Regions from separate parts of the Lentzea sp. NPDC020367 genome, predicted to be linked through region 4. Evidence: riboswitches for the same ligand, from Rfam matches in the RefSeq annotation. Region 4 holds a riboswitch; each other region holds the start of a gene.
The links. Region 4 has a riboswitch for cobalamin ahead of ACH413_RS03435 (ribonucleoside-diphosphate reductase subunit alpha). Riboswitches for the same ligand answer to the same signal wherever they lie in the genome.
Positions count from the first base shown of each region.

Region 1: another riboswitch for cobalamin. It lies ahead of ACH413_RS08800 (CbtB-domain containing protein); the one in region 4 lies ahead of ACH413_RS03435 (ribonucleoside-diphosphate reductase subunit alpha).
Region 2: another riboswitch for cobalamin. It lies ahead of metE (5-methyltetrahydropteroyltriglutamate--homocysteine S-methyltransferase); the one in region 4 lies ahead of ACH413_RS03435 (ribonucleoside-diphosphate reductase subunit alpha).
Region 3: another riboswitch for cobalamin. It lies ahead of ACH413_RS45155 (putative cobaltochelatase); the one in region 4 lies ahead of ACH413_RS03435 (ribonucleoside-diphosphate reductase subunit alpha).

Region 1 covers NZ_JBIRVV010000002.1:365,584-368,783, reverse strand. The annotation lists gene ACH413_RS08815 (hypothetical protein) at 1-326, opposite strand, end outside; gene ACH413_RS08810 (YbaB/EbfC family nucleoid-associated protein) at 323-778, opposite strand; gene ACH413_RS08805 (CbtA family protein) at 839-1,597, opposite strand; gene ACH413_RS08800 (CbtB-domain containing protein) at 1,623-1,811, opposite strand; cobalamin riboswitch at 1,844-2,035, opposite strand; gene ACH413_RS08795 ((2Fe-2S)-binding protein) at 2,070-2,720, opposite strand; gene ACH413_RS08790 (phosphoribosyl-ATP diphosphatase) at 2,829-3,092, shown strand; gene hisG (ATP phosphoribosyltransferase) at 3,109-3,200, shown strand, end outside.
Region 2 covers NZ_JBIRVV010000001.1:190,962-194,161, reverse strand. The annotation lists gene ACH413_RS00935 (enoyl-CoA hydratase/isomerase family protein) at 1-503, opposite strand, end outside; gene ACH413_RS00930 (TetR/AcrR family transcriptional regulator) at 578-1,138, shown strand; cobalamin riboswitch at 1,137-1,342, shown strand; gene metE (5-methyltetrahydropteroyltriglutamate--homocysteine S-methyltransferase) at 1,450-3,200, shown strand, end outside.
Region 3 covers NZ_JBIRVV010000025.1:26,991-30,190, forward strand. The annotation lists gene ACH413_RS45145 (helix-turn-helix domain-containing protein) at 1-165, shown strand, start outside; gene ACH413_RS45150 (beta-eliminating lyase-related protein) at 176-1,135, shown strand; cobalamin riboswitch at 1,166-1,302, shown strand; gene ACH413_RS45155 (putative cobaltochelatase) at 1,340-3,200, shown strand, end outside.
Region 4 covers NZ_JBIRVV010000001.1:770,865-774,064, reverse strand. The annotation lists gene ACH413_RS03435 (ribonucleoside-diphosphate reductase subunit alpha) at 1-1,809, opposite strand, end outside; cobalamin riboswitch at 1,919-2,131, opposite strand; gene rox (rifampin monooxygenase) at 2,322-3,200, shown strand, end outside.

The DNA.
Region 1 (3,200 bases), on a different contig from region 4:
GCGCTGTCGAGTCCACTTTGGAGCGTCTTGCCGAACGCGTCCGTCGTCGTCTGCTCGTGGCCCGCGTAGGTCTGCGCGGTGGCGGTGAGGGCGGAATCGATCTTGCCGAAGCCCTCGGTCATCTTGCCGAAGTGGCCGTGCAGATCGCCCAGCAACTCGTCGTACTGCTGGTAGAGGCCGAGCAGGTGCCCGAGCGCGCCCCAGCTGACCGCGGGCACCGACGCGGTCGTGGCGGCGTCGTTGAGCTTCGTGGAGGTGCCGGAGAGCGTGCCGATGGTCTTCGCGCACCGGGCGATCTCGTCCGCGTGCACCACGATCCCGGTCACCAGCGGTCGTCCTTGCGGAAGATGCTGCCGGTGTCGCCGTCGTCGTCCACCGGGGGACGGGCCGGTGGGTCGGCGGGCCGGCCGAAGATCTCCTGCTGCGTCGCCAGCACCCGTTCGGCGATCGGGAGGTCGGTGTGGCCCTGCACGATCTCCGCCTGCTGACGCGCGGCCGCGGCGACGGCCAGCTGCAGCGTCGACATCACGGCCTGGGAGAGCTGCGTGGTGCTCAGCCGCTTCGCGTCCTCGGTGAACCGGATCTCCTTGATGGAACCGGACAAACCCGCGACGACCGTGACGGAACGGTCGGGGGACTGGACGCTGGCTTCCACTGTTCTGAGCTCGTCGCCCATCGCGTCGTACTCGGCGGCACGGGCGTCGGCGGCGCGGTTCGCCTGCTCGAAGAACTCGAGCTTCTGACGCATCTGTTCCAGCAACTCAGCGCTGTCAGGCATGCGCCGAACGTACCAATCGCGGCTGGGCGGGGTGGCCGCACCCGCGGCCACCCCACACCATCAGGCGACAGCGGCCTTCTCAGGGGCCTTGGCCTTGCGCGTGGCCGGGTCGATCAGCAGGCCGAACACCACGCCGATGCCGACGTAGAGCGTGGCGAGCTGGGCGAGCGAGCTGAGGCGGAACTGCCACAGCACGTTCACCGGCATGTCCGCAGGGATCGTGTCCGGCGGCGCGGGGAACGCCAGCAGCACCACCGCGACGGCCGCGGCCACCGCGAGCAGCACGGCCGTGGTCCGCACCGGCTGCGACTGCGCGCGCAGCTGCTCGGCGAGCCAGCTCGCGGCCCACACGATCACCAGACCGGCCACCACCACACCGAGGTAGAGCGCGGTCCGGTAGTTCACCGTCTCCGGGTCGCCCACGGCGGGCGGGTTGGCCGGGTACTTGAGCCACGGCAGCAGCGCCACGGCACCGAACACCGCGGCACCGAACGCGAAGCTGCGGCTGAACGGCGTGCGGTCGGCGAACCAGCGCTTCGACAGCGCGTAGGCCGTGGCGAACACGAGGCCCACCGCGATGCCGACGATCACCACGCCGAGCATGCCGCCGACGATCTGGGCGCCGCGGCTGACCAGCTCTTCCTCGCCGCCGTGCGTGTGGCCGGCCTCTTCGCCGGCGGGTGCCCGTGCCTCCTCGACCGCGAGCGCGGCGCGAATCGAAATCTCGGTCACCAGCAGCTGCACGAGCGCGGAGGCGACGCCGGCGATACCGCCGGCCGCGACTCCGCGCAGCGCAAGGGACTTGTACGTCGTCGTCATGTCTTCCCTGCCTGGGATCGGGGGATCAGTGGCAGGGGACGCCGAGCGCGTGGCGGCCGTCGTGGAAGAACTCGTGCAGCAACTCGGAACCCGCGCCGAGCGCGAGACCGTTCTCCTGCAGGACGAGGTACGTGACGATCAGGCCGAGAAGTGCGGCGGCGAACGCCCACTTGGGCACCTGGACGGCGGACAGATTTGCTGCGGGGCTCGTCATGACGGGCTCCTCCATACCTCGTGGAAGGTCAACTCTCCTTGCGGCGCCGCAGCCGGTCTCCTGACTCCCGGATCAACGCTGCCCCCGCGTCTTCCCAGCCCTCTCGCGAGGACCAGTGACGTGCTCGGCGGGGATCGCTTCCCGGTCACAGTGGCGAGGACCGCGCCGGATTTTCACCGGCTTCCCGTCACTGCGGCGCGTGCACCGTAAGTTGATCCATCGGTTAAGCACAACCGGCCATAAGAGTTGTTGCGTTCCTCACTTCACGAGTGGACAGTCACCACACTTCCCACCTGCGGCGACGCGGTAGTAGAGACAACACGACCGACGCCGGAACGTGACCTCGCCGGGAAAACTGAGGAATTCTCCCGCCTGTTCGAACGGCGGTGAGCTCATGAGCCGTTCGCCGCGTTCTTCCGCTTCCTCGGCGGTGAGCATGCGTGCGCGCACAACCATTTTGAGCGCGCCCGCGACGTTCGACATCGCGTTGCCCCACAACAATCCACGCGCCACCGGCGTGACGGCCTGGATCGCTTCCACCACCGGTTCGAGTGCCTCTGCGGCCTTCGGGCCCAGTCTCGGCTGGTCGATGCGGACGCTCAGGCCGTTCGCGGGGTGGTGCTGCCACCAGAGGTTCTCCGGGCGGACGTCGATCGGGATGCCCGCGGCCGTGAGCGGGCTGAGCAGCCGTGCCGTGTAGCTGAGGAAGAACAGGCTGGCCGCTACGCGTGGTTCCTCCGCTTTGTACCGGATCGCGATCGCGTCGATGGTGTTCTTGAGCGCCGGACCTTCGAGCAGGGCCGTTCCCGGCAGCCAGGACTCGTCGGGGCGGCCCACGTCGAGCGCGAAGAACGGGTTGATTCCGCGCACCCGGCGCAGTGCTTCGAGGACCTCGGCGAACTCAGACACAGAAGTTCACGCTACTGGGTGTCCATGCAGGACAGATCACGTCCACGGCCTGGGACAGATGTGACCGCGGTGTGGACGGGGGTCGCCGGGATGGGAGGATGTCATGCCGTGAAGACCTTCGATTCCCTGTTCGCTGAACTGACCGAACGAGCCGCCACCAAGCCGGAGGGTTCCGGCACCGTTGCTGCGCTCGAGGCCGGGGTCCATGCGCAGGGCAAGAAGGTCCTGGAGGAGGCGGGCGAGGTCTGGATCGCCGCCGAGTACGAGTCCGACGAGAAGCTCTCCGAAGAGATCTCGCAGCTGCTCTACCGCCTCCAGGTGCTCATGCTGGGCCGTGGGCTCACCCTCGAAGACGTCTACAAGTACCTCTGACGGAAAAGACTTTCACATGCTGCGCGTTGCAGTCCCGAACAAGGGCGCGCTCGCTGAACGCGCCTCCGCCATGCTCACCGAGGCCGGCTACCGGCAGAGGCACGAGCC
Region 2 (3,200 bases), 580 kb from region 4:
CGCGGAGGGTGGATCCGTTCGCCGAGCAGGAGCATCTCCTTGGCACGCGCCAAACCGACGATCCGAGGCAGCAGGCTGGAGATCCCGCCGGTCACGCTGAGCCCGACGCCGACCTCGGGAAATCCGAACTGCGCGCTGGTCTGCGCCACGACCAGGTCGCAGCCCAGCGCGAACTCGGCGCCCGCGCCCAGCGCGTAGCCGTGGACCGCCGCGATCACGATGCCGGGGAAGTCGCGGATCGCGCGAGTCACGTCCTGGATGCGCTCCAACCGGGCCCGCGTCTGCTCCTCGGTCTCGACCGGCACCGGCTCCTTCAGGTCGTGGCCGGCGCAGAACGACTTGCCGCGGCCCGCCAGCACGATCACCCGCGCCTGGTCCTCGCGCGCCCGTGCGAACGCGGCCAGCAGGTCCTCGACCAGCGCCGGGACCACGGCGTTGAGCCGTTCCGGACGGTTCAGGTGCACCTGCGCGATGCCCTCGGCACAGGAGTAGTCGACGGTCATCTCTCCCCTTCGATCGATCGATCGATCGGGCCTGACGCTAGAGTGAGCGAGTCGGGCCGGTCAAGGGAGGCAGCATGACGACGGAGGAACGGGTCCGCGAGGCGGCCGTGCGGTTGTTCGCCGAGCGCGGCTTCCACGGCACCGGCATCCGCGACCTCGCGCAGGCCGCCGGGCTGTCGTCGGCGACGCTCTACCACTACATGGGCACCAAGGAAGACCTGCTGGTCGAGATCATGCGCACGAGCCTGACCGAGCTGATCGGCAAGGCCGAGCAGATCACCGGTGACGAGACGGACCGTCTCGTCTCGTTGGTCAAGATGCACGTGCGGGCGCACGCCGAGAAGCCGCGCGAGACGGCGGTGGTGGACGGCGAGATGCGCGCGCTGACCGGCGAGCGCCGCGAAGAGATCGTGGCGTTGCGCGACCGCTACGAGCGCTTCTGGCAGGACGCGATCGACGACGGCGTGAAGGCGCGCAAGCTGACGGTCGCCGATCCGAGCGTCGCGCGGCTCGCGTTGCTGGAGATGTGCAGCGGCGTCTCCCGGTGGTACTCCCCTGCGGGGCCGGTCAAGTTGAGTGATCTCACCATTCAGTACGCGGCTATGGCGCTGGGCATGCTCGGCGCGGCCCGCTAGGGTCGGTGCTGCCAGCGGTTCACCCGGGCTCGTTCCGGGTGGAGCAAAAGGGAACCCGGTGCGAGTCCGGGACTGCCCCGCAGCGGTGAGTGGGAACGAAAGCCGTCAGAAGCACTGGGTCTGCCAGATCTGGGAAGCGACGGCCGGTAGGAGCGAGCAACACGCCCACGAGTCCGAAGACCTGCCGCCGGTCCGCGCGCCGACCCGGTGCGCGGTGCTCCGGAGCCTCTCGGGCGGGCTGACGGGCGCGGCTGCGTGCCGTCCTGCTCGCGTGTCTCCGGTGCTTCCGCACGCTCGCGAGGAGAGAGCTTGTGACCATCGGCAGCACTGTCTTTGGTTATCCCCGAATCGGACCGAAGCGCGAACTGAAGCGCGCGGTCGAGCAGTACTGGGCCGGGAAGATCGACGAGGCCGCCCTCCGGGAGACGGCGAGGCAGCTCAGGGCGCAGACCTGGGCCGAACTGTCCGAACTGGACTCCGTTCCGTCGAACACCTTCTCGTTCTACGACCAGGTGCTCGACACGTCGTTGCTGTTCGACGCGATCCCGCAGCGGTTCCGCGACCTCGGACTGTCCGAACTGGACACCTACTTCGCGGCGGCACGAGGCCGCGACGGCGCCGCGGCCCTGGAACTGACGAAGTGGTTCGACACGAACTACCACTACCTGGTGCCGGAACTGGGCCCGGACACCGAGTTCCGGCTCGCCTGCGACAAGCCGATCGCCGAGTACCGCGAGGCGCTCGAACTCGGCGTCACGACCCGGCCGGTGCTGCTCGGCCCGGTGACGTACCTGTTGCTGGCCAAGAGCACGGTGCCCGGCTTCGAACCGCTGGCGCTGCTCGACCGCCTGCTGGAGGCGTACGTCGAACTGCTCGGCCGCCTGCGCGTCGAGGGCGTCGAGTGGGTGCAGATCGACGAACCGGCGTTCGCCGCCGACCGCACCCCGGCCGACCTGAACGCGTTGCGCCGCGCGTACCGAACGCTCAGCGGACTGCCCGGCCGGCCGAAGCTCCTGGTCACCGGCTACTACGGCGACCTCGGCGAGGCGCTGCCGATCCTGGCCGAGTCGCAGGTCGAGGCGATCGGCATCGACCTGGTCAGCGCACCGGACACGTCGGTCGCGATCCCCGCGTTGCGCGACAAGATCCTGGTGGCCGGCCTGGTCGACGGACGCAACGTGTGGCGCACCGACCTGCACGCCGCGCTGGCGAAGGCCGCGACGTTGCTGGGCTTCGCGAACGAGGTCGTCGTGTCGTCGTCCTCCACGCTGCTGCACGTGCCGTACGACCTGGACGCCGAGGACCTGGAGCCGGACGTGCAGGCGCGGCTCGCGTTCGCGCGGCAGAAGGTCCGCGAGATCGTGGTGCTGGGCAGGGCTTTGCGCGGCGGGGCCGACGGCGCCTGGGCCGACGAGGCGAAGCGCCAGGTGCCCAGCCCGCGCCGCGACGACCACGTCCGGGCGCGCATCGAGTCGTTGCGGCCGGAGCACAGTCTCCGGGCGCCGTACGAGGACCGAGCCGCCGCCCAGCAGGCCCGGCTCGGGTTGCCGCCGCTCGCGACCACGACGATCGGGTCGTTCCCGCAGACCGGCGACATCCGCAAGGCGCGCGCGGCCGTGCGCAGCGGTGAGATCACCGAGGACGAGTACGAGCAGCGGATGCGGGACGAGATCGGTCGCGTGATCGATCTGCAGGAGGACATCGGCCTGGACGTGCTGGTGCACGGCGAACCCGAGCGCAACGACATGGTCCAGTACTTCGCCGAGCACCTGGAAGGCTTCGCCAGCACGCAGTTCGCGTGGGTGCAGTCGTACGGGTCGCGGTGCGTGCGGCCGCCGATCATCCACGGTGACGTGTCCCGGCCGAAGCCGATGACGGTGCCGTGGAGCACCTACGCGCAGTCGCTGACGTCCAAGCCGGTCAAGGGAATGCTGACCGGTCCGGTGACGATCCTCGCGTGGTCGTTCGTCCGCGACGACCAGCCGCTGGCCGACACCGCGGCTCAGGTGGCGCTGGCGTTGCGCGACGAGATCCGCGACCTGGAGGCCGCCGGGATCCGGGT
Region 3 (3,200 bases), on a different contig from region 4:
GTCGAACGGCTGGCCAAGCTGGTCGGCTCGACGTTCAAGGCGCACACCGTGCTGGCCGTGCTGCGAGGCGAGCACATCGAGTTCCTGCTGGCCCAGGGCATGACGGCGGCCGAGATCCGGGCGGGCGTTATCTCGCTCGCGGACACGCTCGCCGCTGAGGTTTGATGCGGTGGTGATGAACCGACAGCTCTCCGGAACCCGCAAGAAGACGCTCCTGGAGAGGCTCGGCCCGGTGCCGGACGTCGACCCCGACCGCTACGGCGACGGCGGCCCGGTGGGCGCGCTGGAGACCCGCGTCGCACAACTGCTGGGCACCGAGGCCGCGCTGTTCGTGCCGACCGGGACCATGGCGCAGCAGATCGCGCTGCGGTGCTGGGCCGACCGCACGCACAACCCGATCGTCGCGATGCACTCGCAGGCGCATCCGCTGAACCACGAGGACGACGCGCTGACCGTGCTGTCCGGCCTGCGTCCGATCAAGGTCGAGAACTCCGAGGTCGCGACCTGCCCCGAGCCCTACGGGACGCTGCTGCTGGAGGTCCCGGACCGCGAGCGGGGGTTCGTCCTGCCGACGTGGGACGAGCTGACGTCGCTGGTCGACGCCGCTCGCGAACGGGACGCGGTCGTGCACCTCGACGGCGCGCGGCTGTGGGAGAGCACCTTCGGCCTGGGCAAGCCGCTGCCCGAGATCGCGGGCCTGTTCGACTCGGTCTACGTGTCGTTCTACAAGTCCCTCGAAGGCATTTCCGGCGCGGCGCTCGCCGGCACCCAGGACTTCGTCGACCAGGCACGGGTGTGGCGGCACCGGTACGGCGGCATGCTGTTCCAGCAGTGGCCGGCGGCGCTGTCCGCGTTGCACGGCCTGGACACCGTGCTGCCCCGGCTGGGCACCTACGTCGAGCACGCCAAGGTCGTGGCCGCCGCCATGGGCATGCCGGAGCCGCACACCCACCAGTTCGCGCTGCACCTGCCCGGCGACCCGAAGCGGCTGACCGAGGTGAGCGGCAAGTTCCTCGGCAACTTCTGGCGTGACGGCCTGCTCGCGAAGAACGAGATCACGATCGCCGAGCCCGCGCTGGAGTGGACGGCGGACGAGGTCGCGGAGGCCTGGGCGGAGTTCCAGAGCCTGATCTAGGGCGACGTCGCTCACCTGGCTGTTGGACCCGGCGGTGCGAAATGCGACGATGCCGGGGCTGTGAGGGGAGTGCGAGGAAGCCGGTGCGAATCCGGCGCCGTCCCGCGACTGTGACCGGTAGTGAGAGAACCGGGAGTCAGGAACTCGTTCCCCTCTTGATCACCGACCGCGGGCGTGGACACCCGAGGAAGGACTTCGCCGAGCATGTTCCCCTTTTCGGCTGTCGTCGGCCATGACGACCTCCGGCTTGCCCTGCTGCTGAACGCCGTTCATCCCGGCATCGGCGGCGTTCTGGTCCGCGGCGAGAAGGGGACCGCGAAGTCGACCATCGTGCGTGCCCTCGCCGCGCTCCTGCCCGAACTGGACGTGTCTCGAGGCTGCCGGTTCGGTTGTGTTCCGGGCAGCACCGACTGCCCCGACGGGCCGCACGACGGTGTCGACCGTCGACCGGCCAAGCTCGTCGAACTGCCTGTCGGCGCCACCGAGGACCGGCTGGTCGGGTCGCTCGACCTGGAGAAGGCGCTGACCGAGGGCGTGCGGGCGTTCCAGCCCGGGTTGCTGGCCGCGGCGCATCGCGGCGTGCTCTACGTCGACGAGGTCAACCTCCTGCACGACCACCTGGTCGACCTGCTGCTCGACGCCGCCGCGATGGGGCGCGCGCACGTGGAACGCGAGGGCGTCTCGGTCTCGCACCCGTCGCAGTTCCTGCTGGTCGGCACCATGAACCCCGAGGAGGGCGAGCTTCGGCCGCAGCTGCTCGACCGGTTCGGGCTGACCGTGGCGGTGAAGGCGGCGCGGGACGTGAGCGTGCGCACCGAGGTGATCCGGCGCCGGCTCGCCTACGAGGCCGACCCCGTCACGTTCGCGGCGAAGTGGGAGGCCGAGGACGCGAAGCTCAAGCAGCAGATCGCCGACGCCAAGCAGAAGCTGCCGCAAGTGTCCCTTCCGGACAGTGAGCTGCGCCGGATCGCCGCTGTCTGCGCGGCTTTCGAGGTCGACGGCATGCGCGCGGACCTCGTGGTCGCTCGCGCCGCCACCGCCCACGCGGCGTGGCGAGGTGCCGAGACCGTGGAGGAGACCGACGTCGAGACCGCCGTCCGGCTCGCCCTGCCGCACCGCAGGCGCCGCGACCCGTTCGACGAGCCCGGCATCGAGGAGCAGCAGCTCGAGGACGCGATGAAGCAGGCCGCCGAGCACGCGGAAGAGCCGGAAGAGGGCCCGGACGACGACGGCCCCGGCGGCGGCGAGCTGCCTGAACCGCAGGAAGGCCCGAAGGGCAACGGGAACGCGCCCAACGACCGTCCCGCGCCGGAACCGTCGCCCGCGTTCAAGGCGCGGCTGCTGGAGGTTCCCGGCGTCGGCGAAGGCGCGCCCGGCAAGCGTTCGAGGGCCCGCGCCCGCACCGGCCGGATCGTCCGGTCGTCCAAAGTGGACGGCAACGGACTGCACCTGGTCGACACGCTCACGAACGCCGCGCCGCACCAACGAGCGCGTGGCCGCAGCGGCCCCGGACTGCTGCTCACCGCCTCCGACCTGCGCAAGGCGGTCAGGGAGGGCAAGGAGTCGAACCTCGTCCTGTTCGTCGTCGACGCCTCCGGCTCGATGGCGGCGCAGAAGCGGATGTCGGCCGTCAGCGGCGCGGTGATCTCGTTGCTGCGCGACGCCTACCAGCGCCGGGACAAGGTCGGCGTCGTGACGTTCCGCGGCCAGACCGCCGAAGTCGCTTTGCCCCCGACGACCTCCGTGGACGCGGCGGCCACCAGGCTCAAGAAGATGCGCACCGGAGGCCGGACCCCGCTCGCGGACGGACTGCTCAAGGCCCACCGCGTCCTGGAGATCGAGCGGATGCGCGACCCGCAGAAGCGTCCGCTCGTGGTGCTGCTGACGGACGGCCGCGCGACGTCGTCCGGCCTGGGTGGAGACCCGACCAAGGATGCGCTCAAGGCCGCGACGTTGCTGGAGAAGACCGCCGTCGTGGTCGTCGACTGCGAACAGGGCCATGTCCGCCTGGGTCTCGCGCAGAAGATCGCCGAGGCGTTGCAGGGCACCTGCGTGAAGCTCGACC
Region 4 (3,200 bases):
GATCAGCAGCGAGTTGCGCAGGCCGTGCTCGCTGACGCGTTCCCGCAGAGCACCCCAGCGCTCGGTCTGCGTGGGCGTGACGCCCCACAGGTCGGGCTGCAGATCTCCCTTGGCGGCACGGGTTTCCGCGAACGCCGGGTGCGCGCCCGCGACCGAGGCCAGCTCGGCCGACGACTCCAGCGCCGTCAGGTAGATCTCCTCGGCGATCCGCGTCGACAGTTCGCGGGCCTCGGCCGAGTCGAACGGCAGGCGCAGCTTGAAGAACACGTCCTGCAGGCCCATGACACCGAGACCCACCGGGCGCCAGCGCGGGTTGGAGCGCGCCGCCTGCTCGGTCGGGTAGTAGTTGATGTCGATCACGCGGTCGAGGAACACGACGGCGGTGCGGACCGTGGCACGCAAGCGGTCCCAGTCGATGCCGTCGCCGGCCACGTGCGCGCCGAGGTTCACCGAGCCGAGGTTGCAGACCGCGGTCTCCTCGTCGCTGGTGACCTCGAGGATCTCCGTGCAGAGGTTGGACAGGTGCACCACGTTCGACGGCGACGCGGTCTGGTTGCACGTGCGGTTCGAGGTGTCCTTGAACGTCATCCAGCCGTTGCCGGTCTGGGCGAGCGTCCGGATCATCCGTCCGTAGAGGTCACGAGCCTTGACCGTGCGCACGGCGCGGCCAGCCTCCTCGGCACCGCGGTAGGCGCGGTCGAACTCGTCGCCCCACAGGTCGACCAGCTCGGGGATCTCATCGGGGTCGAACAGCGACCAGTCCGCGTCGGCCTCGACGCGGCGCATGAACTCGTCCGGGATCCAGTTCGCCAGGTTGAGGTTGTGCGTGCGGCGCGCGTCCTCACCGGTGTTGTCGCGCAGCTCCAGGAACTCCTCGATGTCCGGGTGCCACGTCTCCAGGTACACGCAGGCGGCGCCCTTGCGCCGGCCACCCTGGTTGACCGCGGAGACCGACGCGTCGAGCGTGCGCAGCCACGGCACGATGCCGTTGGAGTGACCGTTCGTGCCGCGGATCAACGCGCCGCGCGAACGGACCCGGGACCACTGCACGCCGATGCCGCCGGCGAACTTCGACAACCTGGCGATCTGCTTGTAGCGGTCGTAGATCGACTCGAGCTGGTCCTTCGGCGAGTCCAGCAGGTAGCACGACGACATCTGGGTGTGCTGCGTGCCGGAGTTGAACAGCGTCGGCGAGCTGGGCAGGTACGCCAGCGACGACATCAGCCGGTAGAAGTCGATCGCCTCGGTCGCCGTCTGCGAGAGGCCGCACGCGACGCGCAGCAGCCAGTACTGCGGCTGCTCGATCACCGACCGCTTCGAGGGGTGGCGCAGCAGGTAGCGGTCGTAGACCGTGCGCAGGCCGAAGTACTCGAACCGCCGGTCGCCCTCCAGGTCGATCGCGTCGTCGAGCTTGCGCGCGTTGGCGGCCACGAACTCCGCGGTCGTGTCGCCGATCAGGCCTTCCGCGTGGCCCAGCGCGATGCTCTGGCTGAAGGACATCACGCCCTGGCGGCGCACTTCCTTCTCGATGAACGCGGCGAGCAGGCCCGCGGCGAGCTTGGAGTACTCGGGCTCCTCGGACACGAGGGCGGCGGCCGTCTGGATCGACAGCCGGTCCAGTTCCTCGGTGGTGGCGCCGTCGTAGAGACCGCTGATCGTCTTCGTGGCGACCCGCAACGGGTCGACGTCGTGCAGACCGACCGTGCAGCGCTCCACCGCGCGCACGATCTTGTTCAAGTCCACCGGTTCCAGTGAACCGTTGCGTTTCTTGACGCGCATAGTGGTGGTGACCGTGTCGACCGCCGTCACTAGCTCTCTCCTCGCGAGCTCGGGTGGCCACGGGGATGCGAGGAGTGAACGGGCGCGCGCGACCGCCACGTCCTCCCGCCCTCCCTCGGGGCCGCGGACGCCCGCACGCAGGCACGTGCGGGGCGCTGGCAGGTCTTCGGACTCGTGGGCGAGCCTGTCGCCAGGCGCCTACCGGCCGTCGCTTCCCAGACATCGATGTCCAGTGCTCTCTGACGGCTTTCGTTCCCACTCACCGCTGCGGGGCAGTCCCGGATTCCCACCGGGTTCCCTCTTGCGACGACCGATCTGGATGATCGGCCGAACCAGCTTCGGAGCACAATACATGGGCGCGGGCGAGCCGCTGACAACTACATCTAGTGGGCGTGTCGCTCAGTTGGAGCAGCGCCCGTAGATCACCACGACCGGCTCGCCCGCAACCTCGGAGCGCGTTCGCACGGGCCGGTATATCGCTTGCGGCAAGATCCGGAGGCCCCCACACTTGGCCGCCGATACCGGGGCTGAATGGGTGGTTCATGTTCGATGTGATCATTGCCGGGTGCGGTCCGACCGGCGCGGTGCTGGCCGCCGAACTGCGGCTGCACGACGTGCGAGTGCTCGTTCTGGAAAAGGAACCCGAGCCCGTGGCATCGTTCGTGCGCATCGTGAGTCTGCACATTCGCAGTCTGGAAATCCTGGCGATGCGCGGTCTGCTGGACCGCTTTCTGGAACGGGGCCGGCAACGTCCGGTCGGTGGCGCCTTCGCCGCCATCCCCAAACCCACGCCGGAAGGCCTGGATTCCACGTTCACCACCATGCTCGGCATCCAGCAGCCGATCGCCGACAAGCTGCTCGCCGACCACGCGATCGCACTGGGCGCACAGGTCCGGCGCGGTGCCGCGGTGGTCGGTCTCGAGCAGGACGACGACGGCGTGACCGTCGAACTGGCCGACGGCGAGCGACTGCGGTCGCGGTACCTGGTCGGCTGCGACGGTTCCCGCAGCACGGTCCGCAAACTGCTCGGCGTCGGGTTCCCCGGCGAGCCCTCGCGCAACGACACGCTGATGGGCGAGATGAAGGCCGCCGCACCGGAAGACGAGATCGCCGCCAAGGTCGCGGAAATCCGCAAGACGAGCCCCGTGTTCCACCTCGGACATTTCGGCGACGGGGTCTACCGCGTTGTGGTCCCGTGCGCGAAAGCCGGGGAAGATCGCGCGGAAGCGCCCACCATCGAGGATTTCCGACGGGAACTGCGCGCCTTCGCCGGAACGGATTTCGGCGTGCACTCACCGCGCTGGCTGTCCCGCTTCGGCGATGCCACGCGGCTGGTCGAGCACTACCGGATCGGGCGGGTGCTGCTGGCAGGCGACGCGGCGCACATCCACCCGCCCGCCGGTGGCCAGGGCCTGAACCTG